Regions from separate parts of the Spiribacter vilamensis genome, predicted to be linked through region 2. Evidence: predicted binding sites of a transcription regulator. Region 2 holds the regulator's gene; each other region holds the start of a gene.
What was found. The regulator sigma-54, encoded in region 2, starts transcription at its own class of promoters, with help from an activator protein. The targets are predictions, from matches to a motif close to TGGCANGNTNCNTGCTT.

Region 1 (4,583 bases), 2.0 Mb from region 2:
AAAACCAGCATCGAGAGGGTGGCGGCAATGGCCACCGCCAGGGTGATCTCGATAGCCATCAGTAGCGGCGTAGCGATCACCGGCGGGATCCATAGAAACGTGCCCATGCTGAGACCAGTCACGCCGACCCCGAGGAAAAATGCGGGCCCGCTCAGCACCGCGGCCCGCATCCAGCGGTCATCGACGCGCGGAGCGGGTAGATGCCCGGTCATCACCGCGACGACCCAGGCCGCGGCCAGCACCGTCCCCCCTTGAAAGGCGCCTCCTGGCTGATGACCGCCTGCCCAGATGAGGTAGGCTCCGATCACAAGGGCCACCGGCGGCAGTACCCGTCCGAACTGGGCGAGCACGCCGTCAGGCAGTACCCGATGGCGGCGGCCTGCCGGGCCGGGCCAGTCCTCATCGCGAGTCACTGTCCACACGCCCAGCAGCGCGGCCAGCAACACCAGGGTTTCCAGCAGGGTGTCCCAGCCGCGGAAATTGAGCAGGACCGCAGTCACCGGGTTCTCTGTGCCGGTCAGCGGCAGGCGCTCCGCCACGGCGTTCTGCAGGCCGGGATGCGCCGGCAGCCGGATTAATGCCGCCAGTAGTCCCAGGGTTACCGCCACCGCGCCGAGTCCCGCCAGCATTCGGATCAGCCGGGTCGGCCGGGGCGGTGCGGGCGCCTGCAGCGCTCGTAGTCGGGTCCAGCTCATTAGTAGAAGGATGCCGGTGAGCCCGGCGCCAATCGCGGCCTCGGCGAGCGCCACGTTGGTCGCCTCGAGACGCAGCCAGGCCAGCGCAACCAGCAGCCCGTAGGCGATGAAGAACACCACCGCCATGAAGGCCTGGCGCCCCAGCACCACCGCGGCGGCCACCGCCACGATGATGACGGACAACAAGGTATTGAAGACGACGCTCACCGGCGCCCCGCCGCTACCCGACCGATTAGCTGCGCGGCGACTCCGGCGGAAAAGAGCGCCAGCGCCCAGATCAGGATCAGTTTGAGGATCGCCGCCAGTCCCGGCGCCTGTAACGCCACGCCCAGGGCTACAAGTCCCAGACCAAGGTTGTCGGCCTTGGTCAAGGCGTGCAGCCGGCTGGGAGTGTCGGGGAATCGGATCAGGCCGAGGCTGCCCGCGGCGAAAAAGCCAAGCCCCAGGGCGGTCAGAAGCATGGTCAGGCCGTCAATCAGTGTCATCACCCTCTGCCTCCGGGTCGCCAGTGCCCGCCCGCTGGCCGGTTTTGGCAAAGGCGATGATCGACAGCGCCGCCAGCAGCGCTAGCACGATGGCGACGTCCAGCATTGCCCAGTCGTCTTCTGCCACCGTGAGTAACAGAACAGTGGCAATGCCGCCGGTGCCAATGAGCTGCACGGACATCATCCGATCCGCCCGTGAGGGTCCCCGCGCGATGCGCCAGAGCGCCACGGCGATGGTCGCCAGCAGCCCAGTGGCAATGATCAGATACCAGGCAGTCATGACCGATCCGGCGACAGGGCACGCTCCAGTCGGGCCTCATCCCGGCGCAGTGGCGGCTCCAGTGCCTGACGATCATCCAGCAGATGCACCAGATACTGGCCCTGCCGGGTGCCTGCGACCAGTGTGCCCGGCATCAGGCTGTACTGCGTGCCGATCAGAAAGCTCCCTCCGGCGGGCAGGCCGCGTGGCAGCGTCCGCCAGCCGGGAGACAGCGGCATCCGTGGATCCAGGGCTCGTCGGGCGACATCCAGGCCGCCCAGCAGTGATCGCCAGATAAACCCCGGAATCAGCGGAAGCGCCCACCAGGGGCGTCGCCCCGTCGCCGGCGGCAGCAGTCTCACGCTAAGGCCGATGGCCGCGGCGACTGCGGGCAGCCCGATGACCAGGCCGGACGGGGCAAACCCGGATAACACCAGCCACAGCGTTCCCAGCAGCATGCCTCGCAGCAGTATCGCGTTGCGCAATGCCATCAGTTGGAGCGCTCCCGGGATCCCCGAATGATCAACATATTAACGTCGCTGTGCGGAACCGACGAGATGGGCTGCGATGGTGCTGGGTGGATTCGAGCTAATTCCCCGCCATCGGCGTCACCCGCGAGGCCACAAAAAAGCCCTCGGCCTGTGGATCGAGCAGACCGAGGGGCAAAGTTCTGGATGCGGATCATGACAACCCGCATTCCGGTTCGGCGACTGGTTCATCCCTGAAGCCTGAAGTCAGTGAAACAAGTCACACTCAAGCATCTTCACAGCTTCTGTTGTGTCGACGACGCACCCCTCCGAACATCATAGCGACCAGGCCAAAGGCTGCGAGCGCCAGCGTACCGGGCGCGGGAACGGCAACCGGCGATTTGCCAAGCAGCGCGACGTGAGAAAGTCCATCACCGCCATTCGACGACGACGTCTTAAAGAATTCCCAGTCTCCGGAGCTTACGTCGCTCTGAAGCGAATAGACGAACCAGTTGTCGGCCTGCTGCCCTGTTCCGAACTTGAACCCGAGTGCACCGTCGTCGTACTGATCCCAGAATTCGGAGTCGAATCTCCAGTCCCCTGATTGGGTATAGTTCACATTGAAATCATTGTCTGTAGCAGAACTAGTGCTGTTTTCATCCTCATCTTTCCCTAGATATTGGTATCCGTCATCGCTTGAAGAACCAATGAAAGGATCATTGTTCGATCCGAATCCCGCCCCCGCCTCGAAGCCTGCCGCAAGGCAAAGGTCCACCTGCGTGTCGTCAATCGACATGTAGTTCTTGGACGAGTCCTCTTCGTCACAGTAGACCGGGGCAGCCGTTACGCTGCCTACCAACCCCAGGCCGAAGAACATTGCTGTCGCACTGATCATGATCGGACGCATGTATCTGCTCATTACTTTATGTCCTTGTTTTAAATTGATGGTGGTGCCGATCATTCCCGCTTAAGGTGCGCCGGGCGCCCACCGTTGTTCGCCTGATCTTAAGTAATGCAAAAACCAGGCCATGTTCTTGAAATGGCGGAAAAGCGTTATATTTCATGGCGTTGGAAATACAAGGAACCAGGTCTTCTCGAGTCAGTCAGGTCAATGTAAAGGATTCCGACACTGGTGAAGGCGGCAGTCGCCTGATTTCCATCGATACCCTGGCCACCGCTCCGGCTGACCGAGCCCGACCAGGAATCTCGAAATGGATGCCGGTAGAAGTGGGACGGTGACAATCTTGGGGGACCCGTGAATTACCACCAGTGGAGCACAGAGAGATCCACGCACAACCGGCTCAGTCGGAACGCGAGGCGTGTTGATCAGGGGACGTGCCCGACAGGTCCACTGCCTGCAGCTATCAACCAGCGCGGCACCAGGGAGAGATAGGCCACCATTCCGAACAATTCGACCAGCGACTGGAACACGATAACGACAACGGCGGCCTGCCACGGCTCGGGCAGTGCCAGCGCAATCGGCAGCACCACGAAAGAATTTCGGGTGCCGAAACTGAACACCAATGTCCTCGCGCCCGGCGCATCGAGACGGAACAAGTGCCCCATAAACCTGCCGAGCACCGCTGCCACCACCAGATAGCCGACGAATATCGGCAGCACTGGCCACAAGACGTCGGGCAGGCCCGCTACCTCATTCACCTGTGATGCCGCGATGACGAACACAACCACAGCCAGCAGCGGCACTGGCAGCGCACCCATCCCGCAGACTAACGACTGCATACGAGGTTGGTTCTCGGCGAACCGCTCGGTCAGCCAGGCAAAGAACAGGGGGGTCAGGATCAGCGCCACAAAGGCGACGAGCAGATGCGTGCTGAGGGCAGCTTCGAGCCAGTCATGACCAAGAAAAAACCACAGGTACACTGGCAGCATGATCAGTTGCGCAAACAGGAGTAAAGGCGCGGCAGCGATGGCGCGGCCAGCATCTCCCTTGCCCAGGTGGGTAAAACTGATGAACCAGTCAGTGCAGGGTGCAAGTAAAACCAGCAGCACCCCGACCATGACAGTCGGAGATAGGGGTAGCCAGGCGACCAGGACGGCCAATCCCAGTGGGATGACCACAAAATTCCCGACCATAAGGGCCGACAGGAACCGCCAGTCCCGCATCCCCTCTCGGACGTGCGTCAACGGCACCTGGGTGAACGTGACATACAGCAGGACCCCGAGAAGAGGCCATAGCAACCGATCGAAGGCGGCCGTGGAATCCGGCCGAAGCAGCCCGACACCCACACCGGCGAGAATGAACACCAGGTAGATCCAGGACTGATGACGTTCTAGTAATGCTCGCATGGGTCTTATCTCGGTTCCATGGGAGTGATACCTTGTTAACGTTTCAAAGTTGAGCGTATTAGGGAGGGGGTATGTCGCTCACTATTGGCACCATGATGGCACTATCGTTCGTGGTGTCGCTCGTTGGCCTTGCATTCCTGATCTGGGCGGTGGCGTCCAGGCAGTTCCGCGTCAATCAGGCGGACGCCGAGATTATCTTCCCGGGGGCGGAAGGGAGTGACCACTCGCCTGATGATCCCACCAGTTTCGGGTTCCAGGATGACGCCGAGCCCGGCGAGGGCACGGATACCCGGCATCGTAAACTGATATTTGCCCTGATCGGGTTTGGTACTTTCTGGCTGGTGCTGGGCTCGATCTTTGGCGTCATCGC
Region 2 (4,583 bases):
GCCTCGACCGCGGCCGACGGCAACGGCGATATTGGCCGGTGTCGCGCCGAATGCGTCGGTGAGAATCAGGATCCCGTCACCATCTTCGACTCCGTCGGCGAGTAACTCGATGCGGTTCCGCGTCGCCCCCGGTGTCTCGTCCGCCCGGGGGCTGGCGGTAGCGATCGCGAGCGGCAGCGGTTGCAGGATGCCCTGCGCCGTATCACGCAGGGCGTCGCCGACCCGGGGGTGAGTGATGAGCAGTAGGCCGACGCTCATGGCAGCTCGCGGTGCCGGACGGTGACACCAATGTCCTGCTCTCGTAGATGGGTGGCGAGTGCTTCGATCAGATAGACCGAGCGGTGCTGGCCACCGGTGCATCCGATGCCGACAGTGAGATAGCTCCGGTTTTCGGTCTCGAACACCGGTAACCAGTCGTCCATGAAACAGCGGATTTGCCTGAGGTAGCGCGATACCAGCGGGCTGTCGGCGAGAAAGGCCGAGACCGCGGCATCGCGCCCTGTCAGGGGACGCAGTTCGGGCTCCCAGTGCGGGTTTGGCAGGCAACGACTGTCGAAGACGAAGTCGGCGTCCGTGGGTGTGCCATGTTTGTAGCCGAACGACTCGAGCTGGACCGAGAGGTGGTTGCCCGACTCTGCAAGTCGAGTACGGATAATGCGGCGTAGCTCGTGGAGTGTCGTTCGCGAGGTATCAACGGTCAGATCGGCGCGTTCGTTGAGGGGTAGCAGCCGCTCCCGCTCGCCGCGAATCGCCTCGTTGAGGGGCATGTCGGGCCCGCTGAGCGGGTGACGTCGCCGGGTTTCGGAAAAGCGCTTGAGCAGCGTTGCATCATCCGCGTCGAGGAAGACGATTTCCGTACGGATTCCCTGGTTGGCCAGGGCGTCGAGGATGCCCGGGAAGCGACTCAGAGACATCGGCCGGTTGCGTGCGTCGATGCCCACGGCATAGTCCGTGTTCCCACCGTCGTCGGAAATATGCCGGCCAAAGGCATCCAGCAGATCGACGGGAAGATTATCGATACAGTAGAAGCCCGAGTCCTCGAGCGTTGCCAGCGCGACACTCTTGCCCGAGCCCGACAGTCCGCTGACGATGATCAGTCGCATTTCGCCACCTCTACGACCTGAATGAGCTCCGCTACCGGCCGATCCGGCGAGATGATGATTTGCGGGATCCGGATGCCGGCGATCACAACCGACTGCCAGTCCGTTTCCGATGTCGCGGGGCGCCGATCCCGGGTCAGTTCGACCGCCCAGTCGATGGACGCACTCGCAGCGATGGCGGCCTGACCAAAGCGCCGGGTGACATCGAACAACCCCGGTCCGCGCAGGCACAGCAAGCCCGGCTTTTCAGCGGGTGACCGTCCGATTAAGCGACCTCCGGTGGCCTGGACATCCACCGCGTCATCCGCCACCAGCCGATGCCCGTCACGCAGCAGCATCAGGGCGGTATCGCTCTTGCCCATGCCGGATGCGCCCCGCAAAAGCACTCCGATACCGTTGATGCTTACCAGCGTGCCCGGGATCTGGCTCATTCGCCGGCATTCCCGTTATTCTCACCCGTTATCACCGCGTAGAGCTCGGCGTCGCTACTGCAGTTCCGCAGCCGGTCGCAGAGCGCCTCATCCCGGAACATTTCCGCCAGCCGCGCGAGGATGCGCAGATGCTCGTCGTTGCTGTGCTCCGGCACCAGTAGTGCGAGGAGCAGATCCACGGGTTGTCGATCAGCGGCATCGAAGTTGATGGGGGTGGACAGCCTGATCAGTGCCGCTCGCGACGATTCGATGTCGGGACTGCGCGTGTGTGGTAATGCCACGCCACGCCCGAGACCGGTGCTGCCAAGGCGCTCGCGGACCGTTAGCCCCTCGAAGATGTTGCGCGTCGCCTCGCTCCCCGCGGGGACATCAGCCATGAGCTGTTCGCTCAGGCGCTCCAGGGCACGCTTTTTACTGGTGGCGGTCACGCCGCAGCGTGTCCGCCCTGCCGAGAGCAGTCGGGTAAGCTCCATAGCGATCAGTCTTCCAGATTGTCGCCGACACGTCCCTGCTCGCGGTGATGGTCGCTGCGCTTTTCCTTGTGCTTGACGACCTGCCGATCCAGTTTGTCGACCAGCAGGTCGATGGCGGCATACATTTCTTCTGCCGAGGAGTCGGCAAACAGTCGGGCGCCACTGACCACCACGGTCGCCTCGGCCTTTCGGGTGTTTGTCTCCACGGTCAGTATCGTGTGTACATCGACCACGTGATCGAAATGGCGTTCGAGGCGCTGGAACTTCTCCTCGACGTAGTCACGGAGTGCGTCGGTGATGTCGACATGATGGCCGGTGATGTCGATTTTCATGATTTCCCCTCTTGTTTTCTTTTCAACACGGACGTTTGCGTTCCGTCGACGACGCAATGCCCATGACTTCCCGGTATTTGGCGACGGTCCGGCGTGCGACGTGGATGCCCTCGTCGCGAAGGATGTCAGTAAGTCGTGAGTCGCTGAGTGGCCGGGCGGGATTTTCCGCAGCGACCTGGCGCCGGATCCTGGCGCGGATGGCGGTGGCCGAGCATTCACCGCCATCGGCGGTGGGGACATGGCTCGAGAAGAAATGCTTGAACTCGAGCGTGCCCTGGGGGGTGAGCATGTATTTGCGGGAGGTTATCCGTGAGACCGTGGATTCGTGCATCTCGATCGCCTCGGCGACATCGCGCAACACCAGCGGCTGCATGGCCTCTTCACCATACTCCAGAAATCCCTGCTGGCGCGCGACGATGCACTCGGCCACCCGTTGCAGTGTCTCGCCGCGGGACTGGAGGCTTTTGATGAGCCAGCGCGCCTCCTGCAGATGCTCGCGCAGGAGGTTGTTATCGTGGCCGCCATCGCCGCGCCGCACCAGGCTGGCGTAGTAGTCATTGATGCGGATCCGCGGGGTTGCCTCGGGATTGATCTCGACCTCCCAGCGGCCATGGATCCGCCGGACCCGGCAGTCGGGAATGACGTACTCGGTCCGTGTCTCACCGAATCGTGACCCGGGATGCGGATCGAGCTGGCGGATGAGCCGCAGCGCCTCGTCCAGCGTCGCCTGATCCACGCCGAGCCGATCCCGGAGCGTCGACTGCTGACCGGGGCTGAACAGTTTCCAGTCCGCATCAATGGCACGCCGCGCGACTTCGCGGCAGGGGGTCTCGGCCGGCATTGCATCGATCTGGATACGCAGTGCCTGACGGACGTCAGGCGCCGCGACGCCGACGGGATCCATGTGCTGGAGGATAGTCAGCACCGCATTCACATCGTCCTCGTCGATATCGCCGTTATCACCGAGCGTTTCCAGCAGCTCGACCACGGGTTCGGTGAGATGGCCGCGCTCGTCCAGTGCGTCGATCAACGCCGCGGCGATCCGCCGGTCTCGCTCCCCGAGACTCGAGAGATCGACCTGCCATTGCAGATGATCCCGCAGCGAGGCGGACGGAGACGCGTGACGATCAAGGGAGTCGTCGCTACCCCCCGGTTCATCCCAGTGATCGGCGACCGCGATGCCCTCACCGAATCCCGTGGCATCGGTGGCGTTTGATCCGAGCACCGCCTCCGACGGGTCCAGTGAAGAGGTGCTCGGCGCCTCTGGTGGCTCTTCGGTAGCCGAGGCGTCGGTTTCTTCGTCCGGCTCGAGCATTACGTTCGATTCGAGCGCATCGCGGATCTCCAGGCTCAGCTCGGCAGCCGGCAGCTGCAGCAGCCGGATCGCCTGCTGCAGCTGCGGCGTCATGGTCAGCTGCTGACTTGCCCGAAGTTCAAGCGATTGCTTCATTATTACCGTGCCTTCAATTGACGAGCCAAGCCTAACGCCGGGCATGACCCCGTCGCCAGTGTCAGAGGTGGAAGTCCTCGCCGAGGTAGACGGCACGAACCTCGGCGTTATCGAGAATCGTATCGGGGGTGCCGTCGGCGATAACCCGCCCGGCGTTCAGAATGCTCGCCCGATCGACGAGTGCCAGTGTCTCGCGAACATTGTGGTCGGTAATCAAAACGCCGATGCCGCGGTCGGACAGATGGCGGACGATGGCCTTGATATCACCGACGGAAATCGGGTCGACGCCCGCGAACGGCTCGTCGAGCAGGATGAAGCGGGGATCGGCGGCGAGCGCCCGCGCTATCTCGACGCGACGGCGCTCTCCGCCCGAGAGGCTGATACCGGACTGATTGCGCAGATGGCCGATGCTGAATTCATCCATCAAGGCATCGGCCTGCTTGAACCTCGCTATACGCGAGAGGTCGCTCCGGGTCTCGAGGACAGCGATCAGGTTGTCGATCACTGACAGGCGTCGGAACACGGATGCCTCCTGGGGCAGATATCCGATCCCGAGCCGGGCCCGGGCATGCATGGGCAGCCCGGTGATGTCCCGGCCATCCAGCCAGATCTCGCCGCCGTCGGCGCGGATCAGGCCCACGATCATGTAAAAGCTCGTGGTTTTGCCTGCACCGTTGGGGCCGAGCAACCCCACGATCTCGCCGCTCTGCAGCCCGATGGATACCGCATCCACCACCGGGTTGCCGCGATAGGCCTTGGACAGCCCGTGTGCCTCGAGTCGGTTGGCGGTCATCCGG
Region 3 (4,583 bases), 930 kb from region 2:
CCATCCCACCACCATCGAGATCACCGGACGTTCCTCGCGACTCGTGGCGCCGGCGGCGACGGTGGAGGATGAAAGCCATCTACTCTATGACGGGACGCTCGATGGTCAATTGCGAATCCGCCAGTCAGGCGGTGCCTTCGAGCAGACCGGCCCGGGGTTTTTCGTGCGTATGGACCGCTGACAGACGACGAAGCGTGGCCATTACTCGATGATGTACTCGAGGACGATCGCCTCCGGCACGGGCGCGTTGAGTGACACCTCGAACTCACCGTCCATGATGTAGGTGAAATCACTGGCGATTTCCTCGCCGGAGGCATCATCGAAAACGGTCAGGTCCAGCCGCGCCTCACTACAGGTCGCCGAGCCGGTGATGTAGAGCTGCCCCATGCGCTCTTCATAGCTGTACTCCTCGATCTGGCAACCTTCGACGATTCCCTCCTGCGCCGACGCAACGGGGGACAGACCGAGTACCAGCAACAGCCCGGCCAGTGCCAGCCAGCGGCGCCGCCCCGGCAGGGTCATACGGGGTGTTTTGTACATAAAGCACTCCAGGTTAATGGGTTAAAAGGGGGGAGGCCCTTTCGGCCACCCCCTGGTTGCAGGATGGAATCACTCCATCTTCGACTGGATGCGCTCGGCGAGCTCCTGGTTTTCCGAGGCGGCCTGGGCGATGGAGCTGTAGGTATCAACCTCCAGCCCGGTGTCCTCGACGGCCTCGACCATCATCTCGTTGCCTTCCTGCTCGAGCGCCATCGCCTCTTCACGATCCTCGGTGGACTCGATGCGCTGGACATACTCGTTGCGGATTTCCATTACCTCGTTCTGCGCCTCGACGAACTGATCGATCTGCTCACCGGAAAAGTCCGTGCTCTGCGCGCCTGCCGTCATCGATGCCGCCATGAGGGCCGCCAGACTCAGGGAGGTAAGGGTTGTCTTGATTCGCATTGGTTGACTCCTGATATTGAGGATTAACGTCCCCGGCCATCCGGGTCACCGTCAACGGTGCAAAGACCCTGCCAACTGCGTCAGACTGATCCAGACGCGGTTTTGAGGCTACCAGTGCGAATAATGTGTGCCGTAATGACTCACCCTCTGCCATGCTGACACGGCCAGATTGGCATCGTATCGGCCGGATGCGGCTGCGTACGACGATCATTGCCCTCATCGTGCTGCCGGTCACCCTCAGCGTCGGGCTCGTGGGCTGGCTCGGGATCGGCTGGCTGGAGCGCGAGGCCGAGTCGCGCATGCGCGAGGACATCGAGCTCATCGCCCGGGCCCTGCAGCAGCCCCTCAACCGGGCGATCCGCCAACGCGAACCGGTGCTCCTGGAGGATTCGCTGCAATCGGCCTTCGAATTCGGACGGGTCTATGGCGCGCACATCTACGGACGTGACGGCGAGCTTCTCGCCGGGGCCGGTGTCGGCGAGCGCCGATTCAGCACCGAACGCACCGAGGCGCTGGATACACTCAATCCGCGCAGCGAGGGCTATGCGGCGCTGGGCGACGACCCGACCTATGCCTATTTCCTGCCGCTGACAACGCAGGGTGGCCGCATCGCCGCCATCCTCCAGATCACCCGCCAGCCGGACAGCCTCCGTCACATGGTCGGGCGCATCCGCGTTACCGGCACGGCCGCCCTCGCCGGCCTGGCGCTCCTGCTGTCGCTGATCGTCATCGTCGGTCACCGACGGGCGATCGGGACACCGCTCAATGCCCTCGCCCGCGGCATGAACCAGGTCGCGGACGGGCAGCTCGACTATCGCATCGTGCCCACCGGCCCGCTGGAAACCCGGGAGCTTGGCGAGGGATTCAACAACATGCTCGATCGCATCGAGCGCGCCACCGACGAGATCGCCGAGCGCCGCGGCACCCAGGCGAGCCTGCAGGCGGATCTGCAGGCATCGCGCAAGCTCGCGGCCGTTGGCGAGCTGTCGGCAGGCGTGGCCCATCAGCTCGGCACACCGCTGAGCGTGCTCGACGGCCGCGCCCAGGGACTGCTTCGCCGCGGCGATCTCGACCCTCGCACCCGCGAGACGCTGGAGGATATGCGGGCCGAGGTGACACGCATCAGCCAGACCGTGCGTCAGCTGATGGATTTCGCCCGCAGCCGGCCGCTACAGCGTCGCAACACTCGCCTCTCGCGGGTTGTGACCAGTGCCGTGGACCGGGTCCACGAGGACCCCACCGCCGCCGGTGTCACAATCGAGCGGCACGGCGTGGTCGATGAGGACGACGAGCCCGTCCTTGCCATCGACGGATCGCGCCTCGAGGAGGCGCTTTGCAACCTGTTGAACAACGCGGTGCAGGCCGCGCCCGACGGAACCATTCGGGTCAGCCTGTATAACGACGCCAACGACAGCCATATACGGGTGGAGGATGATGGCCCCGGCATCCCGGCATCGGAGCGGGCGCGACTCTTCGAGCCATTCCATACCACCAAGCCGGTGGGATCGGGGACCGGGCTCGGGCTCGCCGTCGCCCATGGCGTCGCCCGCAGTCACGGGGGCGAACTCACCCTCTCGGCGGGAGACCTCCCCGGCGCATGCTTTGACCTGCGACTCCCGCGACGCGAAACGGAGGCACCGAGTTGAGCGACCCGACAATAGCCACGATCCTGGTTGTCGAGGATGACCGCAGTCTGCGCGCCCTGCTGCGCGACGAACTCGAGGGCCTGGGGCATACCGTTGTCACCGCCGCCGGCGAGGCGGAGGCGCGCGCGGCCCTCCACGAGCATCGCCCCGCGCTCGTGGTCAGTGACCTGCGCCTGCCGGATGGCGACGGGATCCAGCTGCTCGAGCATGTTCGCCATGCCGGCGGCGGCCGCGAGATCGGCTTTATCGTGATCACCGGGTTCGGGACCATCGAACAGGCCGTTGACGCGCTGAAAAAGGACGCCGACGACTTCCTGACCAAGCCGCTCGATCTCGACCATCTCGGCCTGAGCGTGGGCCGCGTCCTCGAGAACATCCGGTTGCGCCGGCGACTGAGTGGCTACGAGGCGCTCCATGGCCGCGAGGGCTTCCATGGCATGGTCGGCCAGAGCGCACCCATGCAGCAGCTCTACCGCAGCATTGAGCGTATCGCCGTCACCGAAAGCCCGGTGCTGATCCACGGCGAGAGCGGGACGGGCAAGGAGCTGGTCGCCGCCGCCGTCCACGCCGAGAGCAATCGCGCCGGCAAGCCCTTCATCGCCGTGAACTGTGCCGGCGTGCCCGCCGATCTGCTCGAGAGCGAGTTTTTCGGGCATGTGCGCGGCGCCTTCACCGGCGCGGATTCCACCCGGCGCGGTCTGCTGCAGGCCGCCGATACGGGGACGCTTTTCCTCGACGAGATCGGCGAGATGCCCCTCCCGCTGCAGGCCAAGCTGCTGCGTGTGCTCGAGGATGGATCGCTGCGGCCGGTGGGCGCCGATACCGAATTCAAGGTGGACGTACGCATCGTGGCCGCCACCAACCGTGACCTCGAGCAGCGCGTCGCCGACGGGGCGTTTCGGGAGGATCTGTTCTACCGCATCGATACGTTTACCGTGACCGTGCCGCCACTGCGCCAGCGCGGTGAGGACATTGATCGACTGGCAGTGGGGTTCCTCGCCGCGGCGGCCCGCCGCCAGGGCCGCGAGCCACCCGCGCTCAGCCCCGAGGCGCATGCCGAGCTGGCCGCCCACGACTGGCCCGGCAACGTGCGCGAGCTCGCCAACGCCATGGAGCGCGCCCTCGCGTTCGCCGGTGACCAGCAGATCGACGCGACGGATCTACCCGCCCGCGTCGGCCGGACGCCGGGCGCCGCGACACCCACCCGCGGCGAAGATGATCGCTCCCTAGCCACCCTCGCCGATGTCGAAGCGAGCCACATCCGCCATGTGCTGGATGCCGTTGGCGGGAACCGCCGCCGCGCGGCGGACATCCTCGGGATCGGTCGGCGCACGCTGTATCGCAAGCTCGACTCTTCGCAATCCGGCGGTTTGTGACAATCTCACTGTAACTGTTCCAAAGAACTGTCAGGGTAGCCGATGAATCAATACCCACTGCTTTAGGACATGGCGGTTTATCTATGGCTATCGAAGTTTCGTTACTGACGGTGTTCATCGCGGCGTGGATCACGGCGATCACGACCGGGATCGGCGCCTTTCCACTCGTTTTCGCCGACCGCATCAGTGACCGCTGGCTGTCGATTGGCGCGGCGATTGCCAGCGGGCTGATGCTGGCGGCCAGTCATAGCCTGATTGGCGAGGGCAACAGCATCGGCGCCTGGCGCACGCTCATCGGCATCGCCACCGGCCTCCTGCTGATCGTGATGGCGAATCGCTGGATGGAGAGCCACGACACGCCGGATGTGGGTGACCTGCAGGGGGCAAGCGCCCGCAAGGCGCTGCTCATCGTCGGCGTCATGACGCTGCACTCGTTCGCCGAGGGCGTTGGTGTGGGCGTGTCCTACGGCGGCGGTGAGGAACTGGGCGTATTCATCACCACCGCGATCGCCGTGCACAACGTGCCAGAGGGCCTCGCGATTGCGCTGGTGCTGGTGCCCCGCGGCGTCTCGGTCTGGAAAGCCGCCGGCTGGTCGGTCTTCTCGAGCGTGCCGCA
Region 4 (4,583 bases), 1.7 Mb from region 2:
CGCAGGAACGCCTCGTCAAAACTCCCCGACAGGACGACTGGCCATTCGACAAGGGCGTTGACCTCGTCGAGCAGTTCGGCGTCGATAACCGCATGGCCTCCAATGGCCTCGCCCTCGGCACGGACGCCCTCGAGGATGTGATTACGCCGCTCGGCGCGATCGACGAGCACATGCGCACCACGCATCGCCGCCGTGTAGTCATCGGCGTGCTTCAGTGCCACCGGCGCCGGGTGGTGGAAACGATGCCCGCGGCTCTCATGGCCGCTATTGACTCCGAAAACCGTCACCGGCACCACCGCCTCATCGAGCATGAGTACCACCCAGTGGACCGGTCGCACGAACTCACTGGACTGATCCCCCCAGCGCATCCGCTTGGGGATCGGTAGATGACTCAGCGCATGCTCGATGATGCCGGGCAGCAGCTCGCGGGTATCGCGACCGGTCTCGGTGCCGCGATGCACGAGCCATGCACCTTCGTCCGTCTCCAGGGTCTGCAGATCGTCCACCGTGACGCCGCAGGAGCGGGCAAATCCCTCGGCGGCACGGGTTGGTGCGCCGTTGTCATCGAAAGCGACGGACCGGGCCGGGCCGCGACGCTCGAAGTCGCGATCCGGCTGACGTCGCGCCACCGCCTCGATCTGGACGGCGAGGCGACGCGGTGCGCCTAGCGCCCTGACTGCCGCGTGCTCGACACCGGCCCGCTCGAGCCCCCCCGCGATGGCGGTGGCAAGACGGTCGCTGAGATCGTCCAGGGCGCCGGGTGGCAGCTCCTCCATGCCCAGTTCGAATAGCAGCGTTGCGGTTTCGTCACTCATGCCGCACCCCGCGCGGCCGGGGTTGTGGCGTTAAGCGGGAAGCCCAGCGCCTCGCGCGAGTCGTAGTAGGCACGGGCCGATGCCCGCGCCATGGTGCGAACCCGCAGGATATAGCCCTGCCGCTCGGTCACGGAGATGGCGTGCCGGGCATCCAGCAGGTTGAAGGCGTGCGAGGCCTTCATGGTCATTTCGTAGGCGGGCAGCGCCAGCCCCTGGTCCACGAGCCGCAGGGCCTCGCGCTCGCAGGTATCGAACCACCCGAACAGGCTGTCGACATCGGCCTCCTCGAAGTTGTACCGGGACTGCTCCCGCTCGTTCTGCAGGTAGACATCGCCATAGGTCACCGGCCCGTCAACGCCCTCGGTCCAGACCAGGTCGAAGACGCTCTCGACCTCCTGGAGATACATGGCGATCCGCTCGAGGCCGTAGGTAATCTCGCCCATGACCGGTCGGCAGTCGAGTCCACCCGCCTGCTGGAAATAGGTGAACTGGGTGATTTCCATGCCATTCAGCCAGACTTCCCAGCCCAGTCCCCATGCACCGAGGGTGGGCGACTCCCAGTTGTCTTCAACGAAGCGGATGTCGTGGACCAGTGGGTCGATACCCAGGGCCTCGAGTGATCCCAGGTACTGCTCCTGGATATCCGCCGGCGACGGCTTCAACGCGACCTGGAACTGGTAATAGTGCTGCAGTCGATTGGGGTTTTCGCCGTAGCGGCCGTCGGTGGGTCGCCTTGATGGCTGTACATAGGCGGCGCGCCACGGCTCCGGGCCAATCGAGCGCAGGAAGGTGGCGGGGTGGAAGGTACCCGCCCCAACTTCCATGTCGAGGGGCTGCATCAGCACACAGCCGCGATCGGCCCAGTATTTCTGGAGCGCGAGAATCAGCGCTTGAAAGGTCATGGGGGCTCTCCAGCGAAACGGCGAAAGGCCTGAAGTATAGCCCGCGCACGGCGCCCCTGTCAGGCCGCGCTTCGCCGCCTGGCGCACGGGTTTGGTGCGCTTGATCACGTAAAAGCGTTACGATGGTGCATGCACCCCGATGATGCCTGGTATGGGTTCAGTCGGGGCCCGATTTGGTGCGCCCCGATGGATTGGCACGGAAAATGCTTCACTCCGGGGGACTTTTTAACGGACATGACTGGAGGCCAAACGATGGCTCAAACCGCCGACGACGTTCTTGCAATGATCAAGGACAACGAGGTCCGCTTCGTGGACCTGCGTTTCACCGACCCCAAGGGCAAACAGCAGCACGTCACACTCCCCGCCCAGGCCGTGGACGCGGACCTTTTCGCCGAGGGGAAGATGTTCGACGGCTCATCGATCGATGGCTGGAAGGGCATCAACGAGTCGGACATGATCCTGCTGCCCGATCCGGAAACGGCGATGCTCGATCCGTTCTTCGACGACATGACCCTCAACCTGGTCTGCCAGATCATCGAGCCGAACACCATGCAGGGTTACGGCCGTGATCCGCGATCCATCGCCCAGCGTGCCGAGGCCTATCTGCAGTCGACCGGGATCGGCGATGTCGCCTACTTCGGCCCCGAAAACGAGTTCTTCGTGTTCGACGATGTCCGCTACGGCACCAACATGAGCGGCTCGTTCTACAAGATCGATTCCGAGGAAGCGGACTGGAATACCGAGAAGGTCTATCCCGACGGCAATATGGGCCATCGCCCGGGCGTCAAGGGCGGTTACTTCCCGGTCCCGCCGGTGGATAGCCTCCACGACATGCGCTCGGCGATGCTCGAGTGCCTGACGGACCTGGGCATGACCACCGAGGTGCATCACCACGAGGTCGCCACCGCCGGGCAGTGCGAACTCGGGGTGGGCTTCAACACCCTGGTCAAAAAGGCCGACGAGGTGCAGACGCTGAAGTACGTGGTACATAACGTCGCCGCGGCCTACGGCAAGACCGCCACGTTCATGCCCAAGCCGGTTGTCGGTGACAACGGCAGCGGCATGCACGTCCATCAGTCGATCGGCAAGACTGGCGACATGCTGTTTGCCGGTGACCAGTACGGGGGTCTCTCGGAGACGGCGCTCTACTACATCGGCGGGCTGATCAAGCATGCCCGGGCGATCAACGCCTTCGCCAACGCGTCGACCAACAGCTACAAGCGGCTGGTCCCGGGTTTCGAGGCGCCGGTCCTGCTGGCCTATTCGGCGCGTAACCGGTCCGCTTCCGTGCGTATCCCCTGGGTGGCCAACCCCAAGGCCCGGCGCATCGAGCTGCGCTTCCCGGACAGCACCGCCAATCCGTACCTGTGCTTTGCCGCGATGCTGATGGCCGGTCTCGACGGCATCCAGAACAAGATCCACCCCGGCGATGCCATGGACAAGGACCTCTACGACCTGCCGCCGGAGGAAGAGGCGGATATTCCCAAGGTGGCCTTCTCGCTGGAGGAGGCGCTGGACGCCCTCGATGCCGACCGCGATTTCCTCAAGGTGGGGGGTGTATTCAGCGATGACGCCATCGACGGGTATATAGATATCAAGCGCGAGGACGTTCAGCAGCTGCGGATGACCACCCATCCGATCGAGTTCAACCTCTACTACAGCGTCTGATCCGCTCGCGGTGCGAGGATGTTCGACCAGAGACCCCCGCACCTGCGGGGGTCTTTTTCTTTAATCGAGGGTAATGATGACCAGTGCGGCGACAATCGATGCCGGCGAGATCCTCGATAACCTGACCCGTGCCGTGGTGGTGATCGATACCGAGCGGCGGATCGTTCGCATGAACGCAGCGGCGGAATCGCTTCTGCATATCAGTAGTCGACAGGCGCTGGGTGAGCGGTTCACGCATCTCGTCCCGGCCCTGGCCGTTCTCGAGGAACCGGTGGAACAGGCCTTTGCCCAGGCGGCGGGCTATACCGAGCGCGAGATGCGCCTCACCCTCGGGCTCGATCGCACCATTACCGTGGACTGCGCAATCACGCCCCTGGAGCAGACGGCAACGCTGCTGCTCGAGTTCGAGCAGCTCGATCGCCACCTGCGCATCTCCCGCGAGCACCGGCTGATCGCGCAGAACCAGGCGATTCGCGAGCTTATCCGCGGCCTGGCGCACGAGATCAAGAACCCGCTGGGTGGCCTGCGCGGGGCGGCACAGCTGCTGGAGTCGGAACTCGATGACGATGACCAGCGCGAGTATACCCGGATCATCATCAGCGAGGCCGACCGGCTGCGGACGCTGGTCAATGGCTTGCTCGGGCCCGATTCGCGGATCGAGCACACGCCCACCAACCTCCACGAGGTCCTCGAGCATGTCCGCAGCCTGGCCGTGGTGGAGGCCCCCGAGGGGGTCAGGATCGAGCGCGACTACGATCCGAGTATTCCGGTCATCGAGGCGGCGAGTGATCAGCTGATCCAGGCCCTGCTCAACCTGGTACGCAACGCCCTGCAGGCGGTCGGTGACCGCGGGCGAATCACGCTGCAGACCCGTACACAGCGGCGTTTCACGATCGGCGATCGTCAGCACCGGCTGGTGGCACGGGTCGATGTGATTGATAACGGACCGGGCATTACCCCGGCGATGCAGGATCAGATTTTCTACCCGATGGTGACGGGACGCGCGGAGGGCAGCGGCATTGGCCTGCCGATTGCCCAGAACCTGGTGAATCAGCATGGCGGGTTGATCGAGTGCACCAGCGAGCCCGGGCACACGGTCTTCACCGTCTGGTTACCGCTGGAGGATGCCTGATGGCTGACGCAATCAATGTATGGATTATCGACGACGACCGCTCGATGCGCTGGGTTCTGAAAAAGG

Region 1: the regulator sigma-54 is predicted to act here: its motif matches at 2,919-2,935, upstream of EV698_RS10150 (PEP-CTERM sorting domain-containing protein).
Region 3: the regulator sigma-54 is predicted to act here: its motif matches at 1,003-1,019, upstream of EV698_RS05100 (DUF4168 domain-containing protein).
Region 4: the regulator sigma-54 is predicted to act here: its motif matches at 1,910-1,926, upstream of glnA (glutamate--ammonia ligase).

What each region holds. Positions count from the first base shown of each region.
Region 1 covers NZ_SHLI01000001.1:2,048,630-2,053,212, forward strand. Annotated here, with positions in the region: gene EV698_RS10130 (hydrogenase subunit MbhD domain-containing protein) at 1-902, opposite strand, end outside; gene EV698_RS10135 (cation:proton antiporter) at 899-1,180, opposite strand; gene EV698_RS10140 (MrpF/PhaF family protein) at 1,167-1,460, opposite strand; gene EV698_RS10145 (Na+/H+ antiporter subunit E) at 1,457-1,930, opposite strand; gene EV698_RS10150 (PEP-CTERM sorting domain-containing protein) at 2,193-2,867, opposite strand; gene EV698_RS10155 (arsenic resistance protein) at 3,233-4,213, opposite strand; gene EV698_RS10160 (cbb3-type cytochrome c oxidase subunit I) at 4,285-4,583, shown strand, end outside.
Region 2 covers NZ_SHLI01000001.1:94,979-99,561, forward strand. Annotated here, with positions in the region: gene EV698_RS00535 (PTS sugar transporter subunit IIA) at 1-258, opposite strand, end outside; gene rapZ (RNase adapter RapZ) at 255-1,103, opposite strand; gene EV698_RS00545 (HPr kinase/phosphorylase) at 1,094-1,531, opposite strand; gene EV698_RS00550 (PTS sugar transporter subunit IIA) at 1,528-2,004, opposite strand; gene hpf (ribosome hibernation-promoting factor, HPF/YfiA family) at 2,010-2,336, opposite strand; gene EV698_RS00560 (RNA polymerase factor sigma-54) at 2,359-3,831, opposite strand; gene lptB (LPS export ABC transporter ATP-binding protein) at 3,848-4,579, opposite strand.
Region 3 covers NZ_SHLI01000001.1:1,021,250-1,025,832, forward strand. Annotated here, with positions in the region: gene EV698_RS05090 (hypothetical protein) at 1-181, shown strand, start outside; gene EV698_RS05095 (hypothetical protein) at 202-540, opposite strand; gene EV698_RS05100 (DUF4168 domain-containing protein) at 610-945, opposite strand; gene EV698_RS05105 (sensor histidine kinase) at 1,098-2,591, shown strand; gene EV698_RS05110 (sigma-54-dependent transcriptional regulator) at 2,588-3,967, shown strand; gene EV698_RS05115 (ZIP family metal transporter) at 4,051-4,583, shown strand, end outside.
Region 4 covers NZ_SHLI01000001.1:1,797,165-1,801,747, reverse strand. Annotated here, with positions in the region: gene glyS (glycine--tRNA ligase subunit beta) at 1-815, opposite strand, end outside; gene glyQ (glycine--tRNA ligase subunit alpha) at 812-1,717, opposite strand; gene glnA (glutamate--ammonia ligase) at 1,970-3,385, shown strand; gene glnL (nitrogen regulation protein NR(II)) at 3,462-4,517, shown strand; gene ntrC (nitrogen regulation protein NR(I)) at 4,517-4,583, shown strand, end outside.